2 regions of the Sphingorhabdus sp. genome follow, and region 1 is predicted to be linked to the other one. Evidence: predicted binding sites of a transcription regulator. Region 1 holds the regulator's gene; the other holds the start of a gene.
What was found. Region 1 encodes LexA, which represses DNA repair genes until DNA is damaged. Its sites were predicted from a motif close to GTTCCNCNCTTGTTCT; they were not measured.
Positions count from the first base shown of each region.

Region 2: the regulator LexA is predicted to act here: its motif matches at 2,819-2,834, upstream of uvrA (excinuclease ABC subunit UvrA).

Region 1 is NZ_CP050888.1:800,507-804,933, reverse strand. Features, by position in the region: gene HEQ18_RS03885 (ComEC/Rec2 family competence protein) at 1-1,212, shown strand, start outside; gene lexA (transcriptional repressor LexA) at 1,206-1,889, opposite strand; gene HEQ18_RS03875 (PH domain-containing protein) at 1,960-2,373, opposite strand; gene HEQ18_RS03870 (molybdopterin molybdotransferase MoeA) at 2,508-3,689, opposite strand; gene moaC (cyclic pyranopterin monophosphate synthase MoaC) at 3,686-4,153, opposite strand; gene trpC (indole-3-glycerol phosphate synthase TrpC) at 4,146-4,427, opposite strand, start outside.
Region 2 is NZ_CP050888.1:2,518,366-2,522,792, forward strand. Features, by position in the region: gene uvrA (excinuclease ABC subunit UvrA) at 1-2,808, opposite strand, end outside; gene HEQ18_RS12295 (NUDIX hydrolase) at 3,022-3,828, shown strand; gene HEQ18_RS12300 (2Fe-2S iron-sulfur cluster-binding protein) at 4,067-4,384, opposite strand.

The DNA.
Region 1 (4,427 bases):
GCAACGGCAGCTTTAGCTGCGCTGGCCTATACGTTGTTAACGGGGGCCGAAGTGCCAACGGTCCGATCGTGCATCGCTGCGATCCTCATCTTGATTGCGCTGGCGTTGGGGCGCGATGCGCTCACGCTGCGGTTGGTGGCCTTTGGTGCGTTAATAGTGTTGATATTCTGGCCCGAGGCAATGGCGGGTCCGAGTTTTCAACTCAGCTTTGCGGCCGTTGCGACCATTGTTGTCATGCATGATCTGCCGTTCATAAGGCGGCTGACCGAACGGCGCGACGAAAGCCTGGCGCGAAAGGCGGCGCGGGCGGTCGGATCGCTCATCCTGACCGGCGTCGCCATTGAACTTGTCCTTACCCCCATCGCCCTGTTTCATTTTCACAAGGCAGGGCTTTACGGTGCCTTGGCCAATGTGGTGGCCATCCCGATGACGACGTTCATCATCATGCCGTTGGAGGCATTGGCGCTGGTTTTTGACGTGATTGGCTTGGGGCAGCCATTTTGGTGGCTGGCAGGGCAGGGCATAGCCGCGATTTTGGCGCTGGCGCATTCCGTCAGTGGCCTGCCCGGCGCGGTCACGATGATGCCTGCGATGCCGATATGGGCCTTTGCTGCTTTCGTTGTTGGCGCGTTGATATTTGGCTTGCTGACCACAAATGTCCGCTATTGCGGCGTTCCGCTTTGCGCGATCGGCATCATCGCAATGGTGACGGCACCACGCCCCGATATTCTGGTGACGGGTGATGGCAAGCATCTGGCCTTGGTCAGTGCAGACGGAGAGGTCGCGTTACTGCGCGGAAGGGCGGGTGATTTTGTGCGCGGGATGATTTTTGAAAAAGCCGGAAGCTTTGCAAAAGCTACGCCGATTGAGGATTGGCCCGGCGTCCGATGCACGTTGGACAATTGCGTGATGACCGTGACGGGTGCAGAGCGATCATGGACATTGTTGGCAACCAGAACACGCACCCCCATTGCGTCCATGGAAATGGCCGCAGCGTGCAAACGCGTCGACATTGTCGTCAGCGACCGATGGTTGCCCCAGTCATGCCGCCCCAAATGGATAAAGGCGGACCGCCGATTGCTTGAACAAAGCGGCGGTCTGGCCTTTTATCTGGATGCACAACGCGTGGTCACGGCCAACGAAAGCAACCGCCATATGCCTTGGGTGAAGGCCGCTCATGCCGCGCGCGCGGCGAACGCATCCCATCAATGATATCGGCGCAACAGTCCGGCCAGCTTACCCTGAACCTCAACCTCATGCGGCGCATAATATTGCGGCTCATAACTGCCATTGGCGGGGTCAAGGCGGATTTGCTGACCTTCACGGCGCAGATATTTCAATGTCGCTTCCTCGCCGCGCACCAACGCCACCACAATTTCGCCATCGCGCGCCGTGTTTGCCTTACGGATCAGGGCATAATCGCCATCCAATATCCCCGCCTCAATCATCGAGTCGCCGGATACCTCAAGCGCATAATGCTCACCTGCACCCAATAATGCCATCGGCACCGATAATGAATTCTGGCCTTCCAGTGCCTCAATCGGCACACCGGCGGCGATCTTGCCGTGGAAGGGAATTTCCATGACATCATTGGCGGCAACAGGAATCTGAATTTGCGGTTTGCTTTCCTTCACAGGCGCAAAGCGGGCCACATTGTTACCGCCCATATTCCCGCCTTCGGGCATTTTCATAACTTCAAGCGCGCGCGCACGGTTGGCGAGTCGCCGAATAAAGCCGCGTTCTTCCAATGCACCAATCAAACGGTGCACCCCGGATTTACTCTTCAGATCAAGCGCCTCTTTCATTTCCTCAAACGAAGGGGAAATGCCACTTTCATCCAATCGTTGGTTAATGAATATAAGCAGTTCGTGCTGTTTTGCCGTGAGCATATTCAGGGTCCCATCCTGTTGAACATGAATGGAACGATTAGAGAACAAAAGCGGTTATGTCAAGAACATCCTAGCTTTTAAATTCCTCTTGAACGCTTAGGAGAACTCGCCGGAACATCAGCGGATTGCTAATGCCTACAATGGGCGCTTGTGCCGTTCCCGTGCCCGACATTACCAAGGTCCCAAAGTTGCAAATTCTGCCTATAAATCCTTGCTGGACTTGAATGCTCTCAACACGGGGCAAGAGTATTTCAACGGTTTGGCGGCTAATCAGGCCATATTTAGCGACAACTTTCTTGTCTGTGATCGCCAGTTCAGTGCTCCACCATCTCAGAAAAGCTATCAGGAAAAAAACAAATCCGACCACAAACCACATTGTAGCAACGCCTAATAAAATCAGAAACCATAGAGACCACACACTTACACGAGCCTGATACTTAACAGTCTCGCCCGGTGCGAGCGTGGTTTCAACAAAGCTTCCCATAAAGCATTCCCCTCCGAAATTTCGTGTGTACTCAAATTCATGATACTTTGTCAATTTTTGTGAACTTGAAACTTGCACACGTATGCAGACTAAGCAAGCCTGAAGAACATTTGTGCACTGTAAGCGCGTCGTGGTCAGAACAACCGATGATATTGAACAACCGCACCAATGGGCGTGGCAGGTGAATTTACATCGCGGATAATAAGCGCGTTGCTTTGAGATAGCGGCGAAACCAACCCGCTATCCTGCGATATGAACGGGGTGATATCCCCGCCTTCGACCGTTGCGCGCAAATACTCGGCGCGGTCTCCGCCCGCTGGCAAGTCGGTCGCGGTCGCCGCCTCAAACAAAGCGGGCAGGGGCGTAGTGCACCCCGCCATGTGCCGGATAAGCGGCAAGAGGAACAGAAATGCGGTGACGAAGGCAGAGGACGGATTGCCGGGTAAGCCGAGCACGACCGCGTTGCCAACTTTGCCAGCCATAAGCGGTTTTCCCGGACGCATCGCGACTTTCCAGAAATCCATCTGCGCGCCGATATTCAACAATGCGCTTTGCACCAGATCATGGTCGCCGACCGACGCGCCGCCAGTGGTGACAATGATATCCACTTGTTTGGACAGCGCCGAAAGGCCGGTCTCAAGCGCCGTCAAATCGTCGCGCAATATCCCTGCGTCAAACACATTACAGGGAAGGCCATCGAGCATGGCTTGCAACATTGGGCTGTTGGAGCACGGGATTTGCGCTGGGCCAGCGGCGGACCCGGCGGGAACCAATTCGTCGCCCGTGGCGGCAATCGCAATGCGCGGGACGCCGCCCACAATGAGCCTGCCATGCCCCGCCATCGTCGCCACGGATATTGCCCCTGCGTCCAAATATGTGCCCTTTGGTAGCACCACGTCACCAGCGCGAAAATCGGCCCCAAGGCGGCGGATATTGGCCCCGGGCAAAGGCACGCGATCAACGGTCGTGCGCAAACTATCGCCATCGCGCACGGCATTTTCTTGAATCAGGACGCTATCGGCGTTTTCGGGCACATAAGCGCCGGTAAAAATGCGGACAGCCTCGCCACGTTGCAGGTCGCCTGCAAAAGGGTGCCCCGCCGCGCTTTCGCCGATCACGCGCCATGGGCCGGGAAAGTCTTGTACGGCGATAGCATAGCCATCCATCGCCGACAGGTCCGCCGCAGGTTGCGTGCGCATCGCCATCAGCGGCGCATGCACATAATGCCGCACGGCCTGCATAAGCTCTCGTTCAACAGGGGGCAAAGGAGAGGCCAGCGCCAGCAATCTGGCTTGCGCTTCGTCCACCGAAATCATGCGCGATAGTCGCCCGATTTGCCGCCTGTTTTGGATAATAAGCGCACGTCCGAAATGATCATTGATTTGTCGAGCGCCTTGGCCATGTCATAAAGGGTCAACAAACTGACGCTGACCGCGGTCAAGGCCTCCATCTCCACGCCCGTCGGGCCGTTTAACCGCACCCGCGCTTCGACACGAATGGCGGCGGCCTCATATTCAAATTCAACGCTGATTTTGGACAACATCAAAGGGTGACACAAAGGAATGAGGTCGCTGGTCTTCTTCGCCGCCAGTATGCCAGCGATGCGCGCCGTGCCCAACACATCGCCTTTTTTCATATTGCCAGCGCGTATCGCCGCAAGTGCTTCGGTGGACATGGATATCCGGCCCTCGGCCACGGCCTCACGCACATTGTCCGCCTTGGCCGACACATCGACCATGTGTGCGCCGCCATCGGCGTTCAAATGCGTAAGATCAGCCATGACCCGTCAAAAGCCTTTGCGTTGCGGCCTGAATATCGTCCTGCCGCATCAAGCTTTCCCCGACAAGGAATGTGTTAACACCGGCTTTCGCCATGCGCAGGCAATCGGCATGCGTCGAAATACCGCTTTCGCAGACGAGCAATACATCATCCGGCACCAATTTCGCCAGACGCTCCGTCGTGGCAAGATCGACCTCGAAGGTTTTCAAATTGCGGTTGTTCACGCCGATCAGCTTGGATTTCAGATGTTTGAGCGCACGTTGCAGTTCGGCCTC
Region 2 (4,427 bases), 950 kb from region 1:
GCCGGTGGTGGGCTCGTCGAGGATATAGAGCGTCTGGCCGGTGGATCGGCGGCTGAGTTCCTTGGCGAGTTTGACGCGTTGCGCCTCGCCGCCCGACAGGGTCGTGGCCTGTTGCCCGACCTTGACATAGCCCAAGCCAACCTCCGCCAGCATCGCCATTTTGTCGCGGATCGGGGGGACGGCCTTGAACACCTCCACCGCGTCCTCCACCGTCATGTCGAGCACGTCGGCGATGCTCATGCCCTTCCATTTGACCTCTAACGTTTCGCGGTTGTAGCGTTTGCCGTTACATTCCTCGCACGTCACATAGACGTCGGGCAGGAAGTGCATCTCGATCTTGATCAGGCCGTCGCCGCTGCAGGTTTCGCAGCGCCCGCCCTTGACGTTGAAGCTGAACCGCCCCGGCTTATACCCGCGTGCGGCGCTTTCGGGCAATTGCGCGAACCAGTCGCGGATGTTGGTGAACGCGCCGGTGTAGGTCGCCGGGTTTGACCTTGGCGTGCGGCCAATGGGGGATTGGTCGATGTCGATCACCTTGTCGCAATGTTCCAGGCCCGTGACCTTGTCATGCGCGCCCGCAATAACGCGCGCGCCATTTAAGGACCGTGCCGCCGAGGCGTAGAGCGTGTCGATGGTGAAGCTGGACTTGCCCGACCCCGATACGCCGGTGATGCAGGTGAACGTGCCCAACGGAATGCTCGCGGTGACGTTTTTCAGGTTGTTGGCGCGGGCGTTGTGGACGGTCACCTTCTTCTTATTGCCCTTGCGCCGTGTCTTGGGCACCGCAATCTCCCGCGTGCCGTTGAGGTAGGCGGCGGTCAGGCTGTCTTTCGATTTCAATATCTGTTTCAACGTGCCTTCGGCCATGACTGTGCCGCCATGGACGCCAGCGCCGGGCCCTAAGTCCACCACCCAGTCGGCGGTGCGGATCGCGTCTTCGTCATGTTCAACGACGATGACAGTGTTACCCAAATCGCGCAGGCGGCGCAGCGTGGCGAGCAGGCGGTCATTGTCTTTCTGATGCAGGCCGATGCTGGGTTCGTCGAGCACATAGAGCACGCCCGACAGGCCGCTGCCGATTTGGCTAGCCAAGCGGATACGCTGGCTTTCGCCGCCGGACAAGGTGCCGCTGGTGCGGTCAAGGTTGAGATAATCGAGCCCGACATTGTTGAGGAAGCCAAGCCGCTCGTTGATTTCTTTCAGAATCGCCTTGGCAATTTGCTGTTGCTGATTGGTCAATGTCTGATCGACGCTGCCGAACCAGACGAGCGCGTCACCCACGCTCATGCGGGTGGGCGTGGCGATGTCGACGCCCGCGATTTTGACGGACAGCGCCTCGGGCTTCAAACGCGCGCCGTGGCAGGTTTCGCACGGTTGCGACGTTTGGTATTTCGACAATTCTTCGCGCATCCATGCGCTGTCGGTTTGCAGCAAGCGGCGGTTGAGGTTGCCAATGACACCCTCAAACGCCTTGCGCACGGTATATTCCTTGCGCCCGTCTTTGAACGTCAGCTCCACCGCCATGCCGCCCGTGCCGTGGAGGATGATAAGCTTTTGTTCGGGGAGCAGATCCTCCCACGCGGTATCCAGATTGAAGCCATAAGCCTTCGCCAGGCTGGACAGCACTTGCATATAATATGGGCTTGGCGGGTTAGACTTCGCCCAAGGCACAATCGCGCCCTTTTTTAAGGATAGATGTTCGTTGGGGACGACCAATTGCGGGTCAAATTCCTGCCGCTCGCCAAGGCCGTCACAATCGGGGCACGCGCCTTGCGGGGCGTTGAACGAGAAGAGACGCGGCGCGATTTCCGCGATGGTGAAGCCAGAGACGGGGCAGGCGAATTTTTCGGAGAAGACAATGCGGTTGGCGGGCAGGCCAGTGCCCTTCATCTTGGCTTTAAGCCCCTCCCCTTCAGGCGTGGAGAGACCAGTCCCCCAGACTGGTCCGAGTGGCTCCACGGGGTTGGGGTGGGGTATATCGGTAAATGGAGCATCCGGCGAAGAGACCCCACCCCCGGCCCCTCCCCTGAAGGGGAGGGGGGATTCGCGCAGTAATGAACCGCCGCCACCCAATTCCGCCACCGTCATATCTGCCAGGTCCACAAACGCCAAGCCATCGGCCAGCTTCAACGCCGCCTCAAAGCTCTCGGCCAGCCGTTGCTGGATGCCGTCCTTGACGACGATACGGTCAACCACAACCTCAATGTCATGCTTGTATTTTTTGTCGAGCGTGGGCGCTTCTTCAATCGCGTAGAGTTCGCCGTCGATGCGCACACGGGTGTAACCCGAACGCTGCCATTCTGCGAGTTCCTTACGATATTCACCCTTGCGGCCTTGCACCACGGGCGCGAGCAAGAAGGCGCGGGTGCCTTTGGGCAAAGCCATCACGCGGTCGACCATCTGGCTGACGGTCTGCGCGGTGATCGGCAGGCCAGTCGCGGGCGAATATGGCACGCCAACGCGCGCCCATAACAGGCGCATATAATCGTAAATCTCGGTCACGGTCGCCACTGTCGAGCGCGGGTTGCGGCTAGTCGTTTTCTGCTCGATGGAGATTGCAGGGGATAGCCCCTCAATATGCTCGACATCCGGCTTCTGCATCATCTCCAGAAACTGACGGGCATATGCGCTCAGCGATTCGACGTAGCGGCGCTGCCCCTCGGCATAAATGGTGTCGAACGCGAGGCTGGACTTGCCGGAACCCGAAAGCCCAGTGATGACGATGAGCTTGTCGCGCGGCAGGTCGATATCGATGCCCTTGAGATTATGCTCGCGCGCACCGCGCACCTTGATGTGGGTGAGTGACATAGTATAGCTTGTTCCAGATTTGTTCTAAAAGCGCAAGTAAGCGCGTTGTTTTGGAAGTGGGCTAAAATTCATCGAATTTCAAGCTAGGCTTTTCCCGTATCGTGCGTCGCTCCGCATTTGCGGCATGTCGGAGCAACATCAGCCGCGACGCAGTAACGACTGTCGATTGATTTTCCGCTTCTAACATGTTCGAAAGCATGCTTGAGTAAACTTATGAAATCTGAACCGCGCAACCACCCGATCAGCGGCGAACCGCTTCCCGTCGCGACGCCTGCCGCCACGATGGTCATTTTTCAGCAGAACCCCGATGGCGGCGCGCCGTTATTGTTGATGGTGGAGCGTATCAAGGCCATGGCCTTTGCCGGCGGCGCTGCGGTGTTTCCCGGTGGTAAGGTTGACCCTGCCGATTTCGATTATGCGCAGATGTTGGGTTCGCCTTTGCCGTTGGATGAGGCTGCGGCACGGCTTGCGGCGATCCGCGAAACGATTGAGGAGGCCGGGCTTGCGTTGGGGTTGTCTGGCGTTTCGGATGCCGCCAATTGCATAGAAGCGCGTGCAGCGTTGCATGATGGGCAAAGCCTGCAGGCCGTCTGCAACCGTTTTGGCTGGACGCCGGATTTTGAACAGCTTGTTTTATGGTCACGCTGGCGGCCGCCCGCCTTTGAAAATGCCAGCCGCGTTTTTGACACGCGTTTCTATCTGGTGGATGCGGGCAACACGACGCCGCTCGCGACTGTTGACCAGACCGAGAACCGGATGCTGTTTTGGGCAACGGCGGCGGAGGTTTTGGAAAAAGCAGACAACGGCCAGGTGAAGATCATCTTCCCCACGCGGCGCAATTTGGAACGGCTGGCGATGTTCGGTGACTTTGACGCCGCTGCCGCCCATGCGGCGGAACATCCTGTGTCCACGGTGCTGACTTATATCGACAAGCGCGCGGACGGAAGCTGGCTATGCATCCCCGACGGTCATGGTTATCCTGTGCTTGAGGAGTCGCTCGGCAGCGCCATGCGGGGGTGAGTGTTCCCTTTCCGCCTGTATCAAACGCGTTGTCACCCTGAACTTGTTTCACCTTCGGTGACTGTCGTTCCAGGGTCTATCATGCAGCACGCGCAGAGCTTGAATGGATAAATGGACCCTGGAACGAAGTGACCATCGGTCAAACAAGTTCAGGGTGACGGAGGTAACGCGGGCAACAGCGAAGAGGCCCACCCCCAACCCCTCCCGCCTGCGGGAGGGGAGTTACGTCAGCGGGTTATCAATCTTCAGGCGCGATCGTCACGATCAAGCCATCGAGCGCATCGCTGACGGGAATCTGGCATGACAGGCGCGAGGTTTCGTTGCGGTGATCGGTGCTGTCGAGCAGGTCGTCTTCGTCCGCACTCATTTTTGGCAGGCGGTCGGCAAAGGAAGGGTCGATATGCACATGGCACGTCGCGCAGGAGCAGCAGCCGCCGCACAAAGCGAGCAATTCGTCAAAACCGTTGTCGCGGATCACTTCCATGAGCGACAGGCCGTTTTCTGCTTCGACTTCACGACCTTCGCCGTTACGTGAAATTACCGTGACTTTGGCCATGAACTGCTCCCTGTATTCTGAATATTGACGGACTGATAGGTTG